Pigmentiphaga aceris: one gene and its partners. The protein of the gene in region 2 binds, or shares a complex with, the protein of the main gene of each other region. Links are inferred from orthologs where the notes say so. Each region holds a gene or a part of one and is shown on either strand. Other genes may lie near its edges. The genes, in order: holB, dnaN, dinB and holA.

What was found.
Region 1: the proteins of dnaN (region 2) and holB are in contact, whole or in part, in a cryo-EM structure (PDB 8GIZ), measured with the Escherichia coli proteins. The link is inferred for Pigmentiphaga aceris from one-to-one orthologs.
Region 3: the proteins of dnaN (region 2) and dinB are in contact, whole or in part, in a solved structure (PDB 1OK7), measured with the Escherichia coli proteins. The link is inferred for Pigmentiphaga aceris from one-to-one orthologs.
Region 4: the proteins of dnaN (region 2) and holA are in contact, whole or in part, in a cryo-EM structure (PDB 8GIZ), measured with the Escherichia coli proteins. The link is inferred for Pigmentiphaga aceris from one-to-one orthologs.

What each region holds. Positions count from the first base shown.
Region 1 is NZ_CP043046.1:3,200,005-3,203,441, reverse strand. What follows is about bases 107-3,106. They hold holB (DNA polymerase III subunit delta'), read left to right. Parts: upstream 107-1,072; coding sequence 1,073-2,140; downstream 2,141-3,106. Other genes in these bases: FXN63_RS13900 (hypothetical protein), read left to right, coding at 2,668-2,946; tmk (dTMP kinase), read left to right, coding at 432-1,076; mltG (endolytic transglycosylase MltG), read left to right, coding at 107-435. Also shown: more of mltG, read left to right, coding at 1-106. UniProt on the Escherichia coli protein: Part of the beta sliding clamp loading complex, which hydrolyzes ATP to load the beta clamp onto primed DNA to form the DNA replication pre-initiation complex.
Region 2 is NZ_CP043046.1:748-4,084, reverse strand. What follows is about bases 438-3,337. They hold dnaN (DNA polymerase III subunit beta), read right to left. Parts: upstream 2,491-3,337; coding sequence 1,384-2,490; downstream 438-1,383. Other genes in these bases: dnaA (chromosomal replication initiator protein DnaA), read right to left, coding at 2,567-3,337; gyrB (DNA topoisomerase (ATP-hydrolyzing) subunit B), read right to left, coding at 438-1,238. Also shown: more of gyrB, read right to left, coding at 1-437. UniProt on the Escherichia coli protein: Confers DNA tethering and processivity to DNA polymerases and other proteins. Acts as a clamp, forming a ring around DNA (a reaction catalyzed by the clamp-loading complex) which diffuses in an ATP-independent manner freely and bidirectionally along dsDNA.
Region 3 is NZ_CP043046.1:1,679,462-1,682,739, forward strand. The notes cover bases 438-3,278. They hold dinB (DNA polymerase IV), read right to left. Parts: upstream 2,574-3,278; coding sequence 1,302-2,573; downstream 438-1,301. Other genes in these bases: gshA (glutamate--cysteine ligase), read left to right, coding at 438-1,322; FXN63_RS07005 (acyl-CoA thioesterase), read left to right, coding at 2,630-3,278. Outside these bases: more of gshA, read left to right, coding at 1-437. UniProt on the Escherichia coli protein: Poorly processive, error-prone DNA polymerase involved in translesion repair and untargeted mutagenesis. Copies undamaged DNA at stalled replication forks, which arise in vivo from mismatched or misaligned primer ends.
Region 4 is NZ_CP043046.1:3,922,014-3,925,219, reverse strand. What follows is about bases 132-2,900. They hold holA (DNA polymerase III subunit delta), read right to left. Parts: upstream 2,176-2,900; coding sequence 1,087-2,175; downstream 132-1,086. Other genes in these bases: leuS (leucine--tRNA ligase), read right to left, coding at 2,700-2,900; FXN63_RS17005 (LPS-assembly lipoprotein LptE), read right to left, coding at 2,179-2,682; FXN63_RS17015 (glutamate-5-semialdehyde dehydrogenase), read right to left, coding at 132-950. Outside these bases: more of FXN63_RS17015, read right to left, coding at 1-131; more of leuS, read right to left, coding at 2,901-3,206. UniProt on the Escherichia coli protein: Part of the beta sliding clamp loading complex, which hydrolyzes ATP to load the beta clamp onto primed DNA to form the DNA replication pre-initiation complex.

The DNA of each region.
Region 1 (3,437 bases), 3.2 Mb from region 2 along the record:
ACTGACCCGACGGTGATCTACGGCATGGGCGACGCCTTCGACGGCAACTTGCGCAGGCGTGACCTGCGAACCGACACGCCGTGGAATACCTACACGCGCAACGGCCTGCCGCCCACACCTATTGCCGCGCCTGGTCGCCAGGCCTTGCTGGCAGCGGTTCAGCCCGAAAAGCACAAGTTCTTCTATTTCGTGTCGCGTGGCGACGGTACCAGCGCCTTCTCTGAAGACTTGGCCGGGCACAACCGCCAGGTTGCGCGTTACATCGCCGCGATGCGCGCGGCGGGTCGCGCAGCATCTGCACCGGTGCAAGCGGTGCCCGGTGTGGAAACCGCAGGTGAACCAACTGCTGCCGATGCTGCCGCAAGCGATGCCATCAAGGCCGACGCTGAAAAGACCGAAGCTCCCAAGACTGACCCCACTACCAACAAGCCATGACCCTGTCGTCGACTGAAACTGGCGGCCCGCGTGGCCGCTTCCTGACGCTTGAGGGCGTGGATGGTGCGGGCAAAAGCACGCACGTAGACTGGATTGCGCAGACCCTGCGCGACCTGGGCATCGATGTGTTGCAGACCCGTGAGCCGGGCGGCACACCGCTGGCGGAAACGCTGCGCGAAATGGTCTTGAACCAGCCGATGTCACTGGAAACCGAAACTCTGCTGATGTTTGCTGCCCGCAGCGAACACATCAAACAGGTTATTGAACCTGCGCTGGCGGCAGGCCGTTGGGTGCTGAGCGACCGTTTCACCGACGCAAGCTACGCCTATCAGGGCGGTGGCCGGCAGTTGGGCGGCGATCGGGTGGCGGCGCTGGAAAAGTGGCTGCATCCGGGTTTGCAGCCTGATCGCACGTGGTTGTTCGACGTACCGCTGTCAGTAGCACGCGAGCGACTTGGCCGTGCACGTGTGCCAGACCGCTTCGAGCAGGAAAGCGACGCGTTCTTCGAGCGTACGCGCAACGCCTATCTGACGCGTGTAGCGGAATCGCCCGACCGTATCCGGGTGATTGACGGTACGCAGAGCATTGATGCCATCCGCGAATTGCTGGCCCAAGAGCTGCGCACCTGGGTGGCTGCATGAGCTTGGCGGTGGTTCCCCCTTGGTATGCGCAGACAGCGCAGCAATGGCTGTCGCAGCGTGAACGGTTTGCCCATGCGTGGCTGATTCATGGCTTGGCTGGCACGGGCAAAGTCGATTTTGCCCGGGCGGCAGCAGCGGCATTGCTGTGCGAATCGCCGCGCGGCCACTTGGCGTGTGGCGTGTGTCCGGCCTGTGTGTGGATGTCCAGCGGCAACCATCCCGACTTTCGACGTATCCGGCCAGACGCAGTGGCGCAGGAAGAGGGCGACGAAGAAGCCGGTGAGAACGAGGATGGCGAGGCACCCGCAGTGGATGTGGTGGCGCGTGCATCCAAGAAGGCCCCGTCCAAGGAAATCCGGGTTGAGCAGATCCGGGCGATGGAGGCCTGGGCTACTACCGGTACGCACCGGGGTGGTTTGCGGGTTGTGGTGCTGTATCCGGCCGACAGCCTGAATGTGGTGTCGGCGAATGCCTTGCTGAAGATTCTGGAAGAACCGCCACCAGCTACGGTATTTTTGTTGGTCAGCAATGCGCCTGATCGACTGTTGCCGACTTTGATTTCGCGTTGCCGTAGGTTGCCTTTGCCGGTGCCTGCGCCGGATGTGGCGCTGGCATGGCTGACTGCGCAAGGTGCCGACGATGCGGCCGGCCGGCTGGCCGCCAACGGTGGTGCTCCAATGGGTGCGTGGCGCAGCTTCCAGGCTGAAATCCCGGCGCGCCCGGTGTGGCTTGGCGATCTGATCGATACCCTGGCTGCCGGCCGCAGCCCGGATGTCGGAGCAATGGTCGAACTGCTGGAAAAGCAGCCGCCCGCGCACTGGTTAGACGCCTTGCAGCGCATGACGGTGGATATCGCCTTGATCCAGGCGGGTGCGGGTGCACGGTATTACCCGAGTGCATCGGGTGCGTTGGAGCGTATCGGTACCAGTGCTGGCCGGGTGTCGATTGCTGAGCTTGGTCGTTGGTTGCAACGGCAGCAGGGTATTTCTGGTCATCCTTTGAATGGTCGCTTGTTCGCCCACGAAACGCTGCTGCGCGTGGTTGAGGCTGTACGGGGGAGGTGACTGCTTGGGTTTTTTATGCCGTTGCCAGGGTGTAGCGCTGGGTACGTTGGTTACGGTGTAGCGTTCTTTTGCCAGTCGTGGGTGGTGGGGCCGGCTCGTCTGCCCCGCTGGACCTAGGCGTCGGGACTCCCGCCCTCCACCTCGTCCAGAAGGGCAGCCAATCCGGCCCCACCACCCGCGCCTTCAAAGCGGTTTGGTTAAAAGCGCATGCCGCCTTTGGGCGGTTTTCGTTTTTCTGGCTGATTGGTGCTGGACGCGGCTCCCCCGTACTGACGTATTCAATCCTTGAGCACCGCCCGGCTGGAGCCGGGGACTTGGCTGGCCAGGTCGCCACGAAGCGAGTCAACGGCTCACGTTTCGGACCGTCCTTCAGCAGCCTTTTACGGCAGCGCCACGCAAGAAAATTTGCGCGTCTGCTTGGTGGTGGGGTGACACCGAAGCGGGTGGCCGCCGCATCCCGGCATGCGGAGAGTGGCCGCGATGATCGTGGCGCTGGCGGCTGATTTGCGTAAAACAGCTGTGCTGTGTTGGTCGAGGCGCTTAGCATCATCGGCGCTCAGCACTGCTCACTACCGTTCAGCGCCGTCTTGAACGTTCTTTACCGCTTCGAACGCACGTCATCGCTTCGAACGTTCATCGCCAGCCCGAACGTCGATCATCAGTCCGAACGTTTAGTGCACAGCCTTCAAAGCGCCAACCTTCAGCGCCTCGCTTTTTCGTCGCATTACCTGGTGCGCGGCCACCCGCTTCCAAGTCACCCCACCACCAAGCAGATGCGCAAATTTTCTTGCGTGGCGCTGCCGTAAAAGGCAGCTGAAGAACCTACCGAATCGAAAGCCGGAGAAACCGCTTCGTGGCGACCTGGGCAGCCAGTCCCCAGGGCCAGCCGCGTGGCGATCAAGGACGGTGACCACCGAATGCCGAGAACCGCATCCAGCACCAAGCAGCCAGCAAAACGGCAAACGCCCAAAGGCGGGATTGGTTTTTAACCTGAACAGTTCTGAAGGCGCGGGTGTCGGGGGCGTGGCGGCTGCCCTTCTGGACGACGTGGAGGGCGGGAGACCCGACGCGTAGGTCCAGCGGGGCAGACGACGCGCCCCCGATGCCCGCGACTGGCCCACGTACAACGACTGGCCCACGTACAACGACTGGCCCACGTACAACGACTGGCCCACGTACAACGACTGGCCCACGTACAACGACTGGCCCACGTACAACGACTGGCCCACGTACAACGACTGGCCCACGTACAACGACTGGCCCACGTACAACGACTGACCCATATACAAAACGAGCA
Region 2 (3,337 bases):
GCTTCAACGATCTTGCCGCACAGGGCCTTGGCGTCCAGCGGGTGTTCCTGCAACCAGGAATCCAGTGCCTTGGCCACGGCGTCTTCCACGGCGGGGCGCACTTCAGACGACACCAGCTTGTCTTTGGTCTGGCTGCTGAATTTCGGGTCGGGCACTTTCACGGACAGCACGCAGGTCAGGCCTTCGCGCATGTCGTCGCCGGTGGTTTCCACCTTGGCTTTCTTGGCGACTTCGCTTTCCGTGATGTATTTGTTGATGACGCGCGTCATCGCGGCGCGCAGGCCGGTGATGTGCGTGCCGCCATCGCGCTGCGGAATATTGTTGGTGAAGGCCAGGACGTTTTCACCGTAGGTGTCGTTCCATTGCATGGACACGTCCACGCCCACGGGCACGCCACCGGCCGACGATTCTGCCGACACGTGGAACACGTTCGGGTGCAGCACGGTCTTGGCGCGGTTGATGTATTCCACGAAGCCGCGCACGCCACCGGCGAACGCAAAGTCTTCTTCCTTGCCTTGGCGCTCGTCGACCAACTTGATCTTCACGCCGTCGTTCAGGAAGGACAGTTCTCGCAGGCGCTTGGACAGGATTTCGTAGTGGAATTCAACGTGCGTGAAGATTTCCGGGTCGGCCAGGAAGTGCACCTTGGTGCCGCGCTTCTCGGTCGTGCCGATGACCTTCAGCGGCTCCACACGCGCACCTTGGCGGAACTCCATGAAGTGGGTTTCGCCGTTGCGATCGATGGTCAGGCGCAGCCACACGGACAACGCGTTCACGCAGGACACGCCCACGCCGTGCAGGCCGCCAGACACCTTGTAGGAGTTCTGGTCGAACTTGCCGCCCGCGTGCAGTTCGGTCATGACGATCTCAGCCGCGCTGCGGTTGAATTCGTCGTCCTTGTGCACGTCGGTGGGAATGCCACGGCCGTTGTCGGTGACCGAGATCGAGTTGTCCAGGTGGATGGTCACGACGATTTCGTCGCAGTGGCCAGCCAGCGCTTCGTCAATGGCGTTGTCGACCACCTCGAAGACCATGTGGTGCAGACCCGAGCCGTCGGAGGTATCGCCGATGTACATGCCCGGGCGCTTGCGCACCGCTTCCAGGCCCTTCAACATCTTGATCGAGTCCGACCCGTAGGCGTCGGATGCGCCCGGGGTGTTGTTGTTGATCGCGGTGTTCTGGGTCAGGTAGCTGCTGTCGCTGCTGCCGGTGTCGGCCGAGTTGTTCTGATCAGTCATGAGTCTGCAAGCCTTCTGTGTCGCGACGCGCGCAGGAAACGCCGCGCGGCACGAGCTGAAACGATAAAAAGCAAAACGGACGGTGTCACGTTGCGTGCAACGCGCACCGTCCTTGTGCCACCCGCGACATCCGGGTGGCCGCCGATCAGATACGCATCGGCATGACGACGTACTTGAAGTCGGCGTTGTCGGGCACGGTGATCAGCGCCGACGAATTCGCGTCGCCCACCGACCATTGCACCGAGTCGGTCTTCAGGTTGCCCAGCACGTCCAACAGGTAGCTGACGTTGAAGCCGATATCCAGCGCATCGAAACCGAAGTCGATGTCGAGTTCTTCCTGCGCTTCTTCCTGCTCGGCGTTGCTGGCCGAGATGCGCAGCAGGTGGTCGCCCAGCTGCATGCGCACACCCTTGAACTTGTCGGTCGTCAGGATGGCGGCGCGTTGCAGGCTGCGCTGCAAGGTGTCGCGACCAATCGAGAAGTGCTTGGTGTAGCCGTTCGGGATCACGCGCTGGTAGTCGGGGAACTTGCCCTCGACCAGCTTCGAGATCAGTTCCACATCACCGAAGGTGAAGCGGATCTGGTTCGCGCCGACGTCGATCTGCACCGGGGCGTCGCTGTCGTCCAGCAGACGCACGATTTCCAGCACCGTCTTGCGCGGGATGATGACTTCCTGGCGCGGATTGTCGGAATCGACCGTGACCGAGGCGTACGCCAGACGGTGACCGTCGGTGGCGATACCGCGCACCTGGTTGCCGTCCAGCACCAGCAGCATGCCGTTCAGGTAATAGCGAATGTCTTGCTGCGCCATCGCGAAGTGCACCAGGTTGAACAGGTGCTTGAGCGACTTCTGCGACATGCTCAGCGACGCGTTCCACTCGGTTGGCTGGGCCACCGTGGGGAATTCTTCCGCCGCCAGCGTCTGCAGCGCAAAACGGCTCTTGCCGGACTGCACGGACAACTTCTTGTTGGCCAGCGACAAGGTCACGTCACCGGTGTCAGGCAGGGCCTTCAGGATGTCGAGCAGCTTGCGGGCGGCTACCGTCGTCGATTCAGACGCATCACCCACGCCGAAGTCGGCATGGGTGGTGATCTGAACCTCGATATCGGTCGATACGAACGACACGCGGTTGCCTGTCTTGCGGACCAGGATGTTCGCCAGGATGGGCAGCGTGTGGCGGCGCTCTACGATGCCCGAGACGGTGGCGAGCGGTTTCAGCAGCGCGTCCCGCGAGGCTTTGACCAATTGCATATCCAATCCTTCTCTGGGTTGGTGTTAATGGAAAACCGGAAACTTCCGTCGCAACATCGGCGACAAGGGCCAGCCGTCAGCCCTTGAGCGTCTGTTCCAGCACGTGCAGAGAGTGATTCAACTCTGCCTGCTTGGTACGCGCTTCCGAAATCTTTCGCACCGCATGCAGCACGGTGGTGTGGTCCCGACCGCCGAACAGCTCGCCGATTTCCGGCAGGCTTTTCTGCGTCAGTTCCTTCGCCAGGTACATCGCAATCTGGCGCGGCAATGCAATATTGGCCGGGCGGCGTTTCGAGTACATGTCCGCGACCTTGATCTTGTAGAAATCGGCCACGGTCTTCTGGATGTTCTCGACCGTGATCTGGCCGTTCGACACCGACAGCAAATCTTTCAGCGCGTCCTTGCACACGTCCACGGCGATGTCCTTGCCGTGGAACTTGGCATAGGCCAGCACCTTGCGCAGCGCGCCTTCCAGTTCACGCACGTTGCTGCGCAAATGTTTGGCGATGAAGAACGCGACTTCTTCGGGCAGGGGTACGCCCTCGCTCTCGGCCTTCTTGATCAGAATGGCCACGCGCATTTCCAGTTCGGGCGGCTCGATGGCCACCGTCAGGCCGGAGTCGAAGCGCGACAGCAGCCGATCTTCGATGCCCGACAATTCCTTCGGGTAGGTATCGCTGGTGATGATGATCTGCTTGCGCAGCGCCACCAGCGCCTCGAACGCGTAGAAGAACTCTTCCTGCGTGCGGTTCTTGCCCGAGAAGAACTGAATATCATCGATCAGCAGCAGATCGAGCGAGTGGTAGTAGCGCTTGAACTCGTCGAATGCCTTGCGCTGGTAGGCCTT
Region 3 (3,278 bases), 1.7 Mb from region 2 along the record:
CCTATGCCAATCTGGGTGACGAGGTGGTGTGGAACCAGTCCATGCCGGCCTTGCTGCCGGACGAGGAGACCATTCCCATCGCCTGGTATGGCAAGTCCAACACCGGCATGCTGAAGCATGTGTATCGGCGCGGCCTCGCGCGGCGCTATGGCAAGGCCATGCAGTGCATTGCCGGCATCCACTACAACTTCTCGTTTGACGAGGCGCTGTGGCCCTTGCTGGTGGACGAGAACGTGGGCAATGCCGGGCAAAACGCTGCCGAACACCAGTCGACGCGTTATGTGGCGATGATCCGCAATTTCACGCGCTACAGCTGGCTGCTGATGTATCTGTTCGGTGCGTCGCCGGCGATCTCGGCCGGCTTCCTGCAAGGTCGTCCGCATGCCTTGGAACGTTTCGACGCCGACACCTTGTACCTGCCGCATGCCACCAGCCTGCGCATGAGCGACCTGGGCTACACCAGCACCGCGCAAGCCGAGCTCACGCCCTGCTACAACGACCTGCCTACCTACCTGGACAGTTTGTTCGGTGCGGTCAGCCGCCCCTGGCCCGCCTACGAGAAGATCGGCACGATTCAGAACGGCGAATGGGTGCAGCTCAGCACCAACGTGCTGCAGATCGAAAACGAGTACTACTCGACCATCCGCCCCAAGCGCGTGGCGCGTCGCGGCGAGCGGCCCTTGCGTGCCTTGGCCAGCCGGGGCGTGCAATACGTCGAAGTCCGCTGCATGGACATCGACCCCTTCGTGCCCACCGGCATCGAAGCACGCACCAGCCGCTTCCTGGAAGCGTTCATGCTGTTCTGCGCGCTGGAGAACAGCCCGTCCTTCCCGGACGACGGACGTTGCATGCGCAGCACCAACAACTTCGGCCGTGTGGTCAAGCAAGGGCGGCAACCCGGTCTGCTGTTGACGCGTGATGGTGAGCCCATCGGGCTGCGTGAATGGGGCCATGATCTGCTGGATCGCATCGATGCCTGTGCCGATCTGATCGAACGCGCGCGCGGCGAAACCGGTTATCGCGAGGATGTGCGTGCCCAGCGCGCCAAGTTGAATGACGCTGACGAGACGCCGTCTGCACGCCTGCTGGCGGCCATGCGCGAATCGGGTGCTTCGTTCATCGAGTTCTCGCTGGAACAGAGCCGTCGCCACGCTGAGCATTTCCGTGCCAATCCGCTGCCCGCTGCAGACCAGGAAGCATTTGCCGATCAGGCTGCAACGTCATTGGCGGATCAGGCCGCGCTGGAGGCGTCCGAGGCGGGTGACTTTGGCGCGTTTGTCGCCACTTATCACGCAGGTCTGTTAGGCCGGATCAGCACCTGATCGATCGGACGATGCAGTGGCGTTGGGTGTCGCTGCATCGTTCGGGGGCGTAACGGGGGCTGTACTGTGCGGGGTGGCGTTTTCTACCTGCGCTGCTTCGACATCCACGGCTTCTGTCTGCACTGCTTCCACGTCTTCTGCCTGCACATCACTCACCCCCTCTGCCACCGGTTCATTTCCCCCTTCCTGGAACAATTCGAACTGGGTCACAGGCGGGCCAAGCCGGATACCGACGCCCATCAGCCGGACCGCCTTGCTGCTGCGGCCATGCGCCTCTCGCAGCAGTCGCTCCACCCGTGCCGGTGACAAGGTGTGCGCCACGCATTCCGCCGTGGTGCGGCTGAAGTCGGCGAACCGCAGCTTCACAAACAGCTTGTGCATCGTGTCATCGGCTTCTGCCCGCGCGATGCGTTTGCGCAGCTGTGCAAGCAGTTCTGCCATCTCGATACGACAGGCTTCGAAGCTGCGCAGATCACGCACGTACGTAGTTTCCACGCTGATCGACTTGCGTTCTCGCGTAGGGTTGACCTCGCGATCATCGATCCCGTGACTGAGCTGATGCAGCCGGTCGCCAAAACTGCCGAACACGCGTGTCAGGGCATCCGGTGTCCAGGTCTGCAGGTCGGCACAGGTCTCGATGCCCAGGCTGTGCATGCGCGCAGCCGTCACCTTGCCGACGCCGTGCAGCTTCTTCACCGGCAACTGCGACACAAAACCGGCGACGTCGGCTGGCCTCACGACAAACATGCCATCGGGCTTGTTCCAGTCGCTGGCGATCTTGGCCAGGAACTTGTTCGGGGCAACCCCCGCAGACACGGTGATGCCGACCTGCTCGGCCACACGCGCCCGGATCTCGCGGGCAATCAGGGTGGCACTACCGCGATGCCGGTCGCTGTTGGTCACGTCCAGATAGGCTTCGTCCAGCGACAGCGGCTCCATCAGGTCGCTGTAGTCCAGCATGATGGCCTGGATCTGGTTGGAGGCGATCCGGTACTTGTCCATCGCGGGCGGCAGGATCAGCAGTTCGGGGCACAGGCGCAGCGCGTGCGCCATCGGCATGGCCGAATGAATGCCGAAGTGGCGTGCTTCGTAATTGCAGGTCGCGACCACACCACGGCCTTCGGGACGGCCACCCACCGCCAGCGGCCGACCACGCAAGCTGGGGTCGTCGCGCATCTCGATCGAGGCGTAGAAGCAGTCGCAATCGCAGTGAATGATCTTGCGGTTTGCGAGGGTGGGGGAATCAGGCATCGGCGCGTGCAAAGAGGACGTCTTATCATAGCTGACCCTCAATCGGAGACCTGCCGATGCCCGATGCACCGCCCTCGCTGTTCGCCGCCAGTCCCGCCGCTGGTACCGCTGACAATTCCGGTTCTCACCCGTTCGACCGCGCGATCCGGCTGACGCCGCTGCCAGACGGCAACTGGCGCGGGCACACCAGTGCCGACTACCGCAACATGGTGGGACCCTACGGCGGCATTACCGCCGCCACGGTGCTCAACGCGATCCTGCAGCACCCGGCCCGACTGGGCGACCCGGTGGCACTTACCGTCAACTACGCCGGTCCGGTGCAGGACGGCGAGTTCACGATCGAGGTCGAGATTCTTCGTACCAACCGCGCAACCCAGCACTGGACCTTGCGACTGGTGCAGGGGCCGGACCGCACGCCCGCCTTGAGCGCCACGGCGGTCACCGCGCTGCGCCGGCCGGCGTGGTCCGGGCCGGAACTTGGCATGCCGGTGGTGCCCCCCGCAGACAGCTTCCCGCGTGAGCAGATCGATCTGGCAGGCGTGCCCTGGACGGCCCGCTACGACATGCGTTTTGTGCGTGGTGCGCTCAGCCTGGACCCCGAAAGCGCGGCCAGCGACAACAGCTGCACAGAGGTCTGGATGCGTGACGAACCGCCACGCCCCATCGACCTGGCATCGCTATGCTCGATGTGCGATGGCTTCTTCC
Region 4 (3,206 bases), 3.9 Mb from region 2 along the record:
TATTCGGTAAACCAGTCTTCCTGCGTGGCGACAGCAGCATCGGGCAACAGGGCACGGGTGCGTTCACAGCCGCGCAATTCCACCTCGCGGGCGCGCAGTTCCGCAGCCAGCTTGGGCAGGAAATCGGTGACTACCGACTGATGCACCAGCAGCGTTTCCATCGCGCCGCAAATGCCGAAGCGATATGTCTTGGCATTCAGCGCAATCGTGTGGGCCTGTGCCAGGTCTGCGGCGCTGTCCACGTAGACATGACAGTTGCCGTCCAGGTGCTTGATCAGCGGTACACGTGCTTCTTCGGTCAGGCGCGCAATCAAGCGTTTGCCGCCGCGCGGCACGATCACATCCACGTATTCCGTGGCGGTGACCAAGGCACCGACGGCCGCACGGTCGGTGGTTTCGATCACTTGAATTGCGTCGCTCGGCAAGCCGGCTTCTTCCAATCCCGCCCGAATCACAGCGCCCAGCGCCACATTCGACTCGATGGCTTCCGAGCCACCGCGCAGAATCGTCGCGTTGCCCGACTTCAGGCAAAGCGCCGCCGCGTCGATGGTCACGTTGGGACGCGATTCGTAGATGATGCCGATAACACCCAGCGGAACACGCATCCGGCCGACACGCATGCCATTGGGGCGAATCTTGACCTCGGTGATTTCACCGATCGGGTCCGGCATGCCGGCGATCTGGGTCAGGCCTTCGATCATGCGCGACAGGGCTTTGTCGTCCAGCTTAAGACGATCCAGCATCGCGGGTTCCAGGCCGTTGTCGCGGGCTCGCGCCAGGTCGATTGCATTGGCGGCAATCAAGGCATCGCGATTGGCTTGCAGGCCACGTGCGATGGCGCGCAGGGCACCTGACTTGGCAGTGTCGTCAGCTCGGGCGATGGCGCGCGATGCTGCGCGTGCTCGCGTACCGAGCTGCGTCATGTATTCGGAGATGTCGAGAGATTTCATGGTCGTCGGCGGACGTGTCTGGGTCTGCTGTTGGAAAGGGCGGCGGGTGGCGGCAATTGAGGTGGCAAGTAAGCCGGCAAATCAAGCGGCCGAGCCGGGCGCTTACCGAGTGTAAGCGCTTTGGGAAAACTGCCGGTCAGGCTGCAGGGCGCGGAGGTCGGCGTGGTGTCTGGCGCGACGGGCGTGCGGCCAGTCGCAGGGCAAGTCGGGTGATTTCGTGCCACGGGTCTGCCAAGCGCCCGGGCACCGACAAACCCTTGATCATCTTGTCGACTTCGTGGGCATGTCGAACCGCGGCAGGCCAGGCGTTTGGAGCCACCCGGTCAAGCACCTGTTCGGCCAGGCGCTCACGCGGTCCGAAGAAACGCAGGCTGCGCATCAATGCGCTCAGGTTCTGGCCTTGTGCACGCGCTTCGGCCAGGCGGGCCAGCAGGCGAATTTCCTCGCCAACTGCCCACAGCACCAGCGGCAGTGCTTCACCTTCAGCGCGCAAGCCGTCAAGCGTGCGCACCACGCGCGTGGCATCACCCGCAAGCATTGCGTCACGCAAGGTGAACACGTCGTAGCGGGCCACGTTGGCGACGGCATCCTGCACCTGTTCCAGGCTCAGATCGCCTTCCGGATACAGCAAACCCAGCTTCTGGATTTCCTGATGCGCGGCCAGCAGATTGCCCTCGACCCGTTCGGCCATCCATTGCAATACCGGGCCACGGGCGCGTTGTTGCTGGGCTGCCAGACGAAGGCCGATCCAGTCCGGCAGCGCATTGCGATCAATGGTGGGTACTTCCACCACCACGCCATGCGCGGCCAGTGCGGTGAACCACGGTGTTGCGCGACCGGTCTTGTCGATGCGCGGCAGCATCACCAGCGTGATGCAGTCGGCGGTGCCCGGCGGTTTGGTGCCGCAATCGGCCGCCAGACGCGCAATGACATCGCCGCCTGATTTGCCGGGTTTGCCACCCGGCAGCTTCAGCTCAAGAATGCGCCGTTCACCGAACAGCGACATCGACTGCGTACCGGCCAGGACCGTGGTCCAGTCGGTACGCGCATCGGCGACTACCACCTCACGTTCAAGGTGGCCGGCCGCGCGCGCAGCCGCCCGCAGCGCATCCATGGCTTCGATGACAAGCAGGGCTTCGTCGCCGGTAACGGTGTAGAGCGACGACAAAGGCTCGCCCGGTTTGAGCCGGGCAGCCAATTGCTCCGCGCGTAATGACACACCCATGAATCAGCGGCCCTGCGCTTCCATGCGACGCATGATCTGCTGCACCAGGTCAGCCTGCATCTCGCGGTAGATCAGGCGTTCTTCCGATTCCTTGGCCATCAGTGCGCTGTCGTTGAACGAGATTTCACGGCGCAGACTGATTTCGGTCGGCGGCATGAATTCGCGACCCTTGCCGTCATGCACGCGGAAGACCACGCGGTAGATCAGCTCGTAGTCGCGTACCCGACCCTGACCGTCGAGCGTCAGAATGATCTTCTGACGCTCTTCGCTCATCATCTGGAACAGCGCTTCTGCGTCCTGCGGCCGATCAACCACTTCGGTGCTGGAGGTGTAGCGGATGTTGCGTCGCAGGTTTGCGCCAAGTTCGTTGTTACCCGAGAAACCCAGGTAAATCGTCTTGTAGGGCAGGGTGGCCTGGCCGCGCAGCGCGAAGCCGCAACCGGCCAGCGCTGCGGTCATGCCGAGCGCCAGCGCGGTGCGCAACACCGTGCGTCGTGCCGGATCCATCTCAAACCGTTTGACCATCATCCCACCACGTTGACAAGTTTGCCGGCCACCACAATAACGCGCTTGGGCGGACGACCTTCGAGGAATTTCTCGACCGCCTCGTGTGCGCGGGCGGCGGCTTCGATGGCGTCCTTGTCGGCCGCTGCGGGCACGGTGACCGAACCACGCATCTTGCCGTTGACCTGCAACACCAGCTCGATCTCGTCCTGCACCAGCGCGGCTTCGTCGACCTGCGGCCACGGTGCATCGATCAGATCACCGATGCGCGTGCCGAAGCCAAGCTCCTGCCACAGCGCGTGGGTGATGTGCGGTGCGCCCGGGTACAGCGCACGCAACAGAATGCCGGTACCTTCGCGCAGGGCAGCACGGTCGGCCGGCGAATCGGTCAGCGTGGCGTCGTCCAGTGCATTCAGCAGCTTCATGGTGCCAGACACCACGGTGTTGTATTGCAGGCGGTCGTAGTCATGGCCGACCGTGCGCAGCAGCAAGTGGATGTCACGGCGCAGGCGTGCACCGGCCGGGCT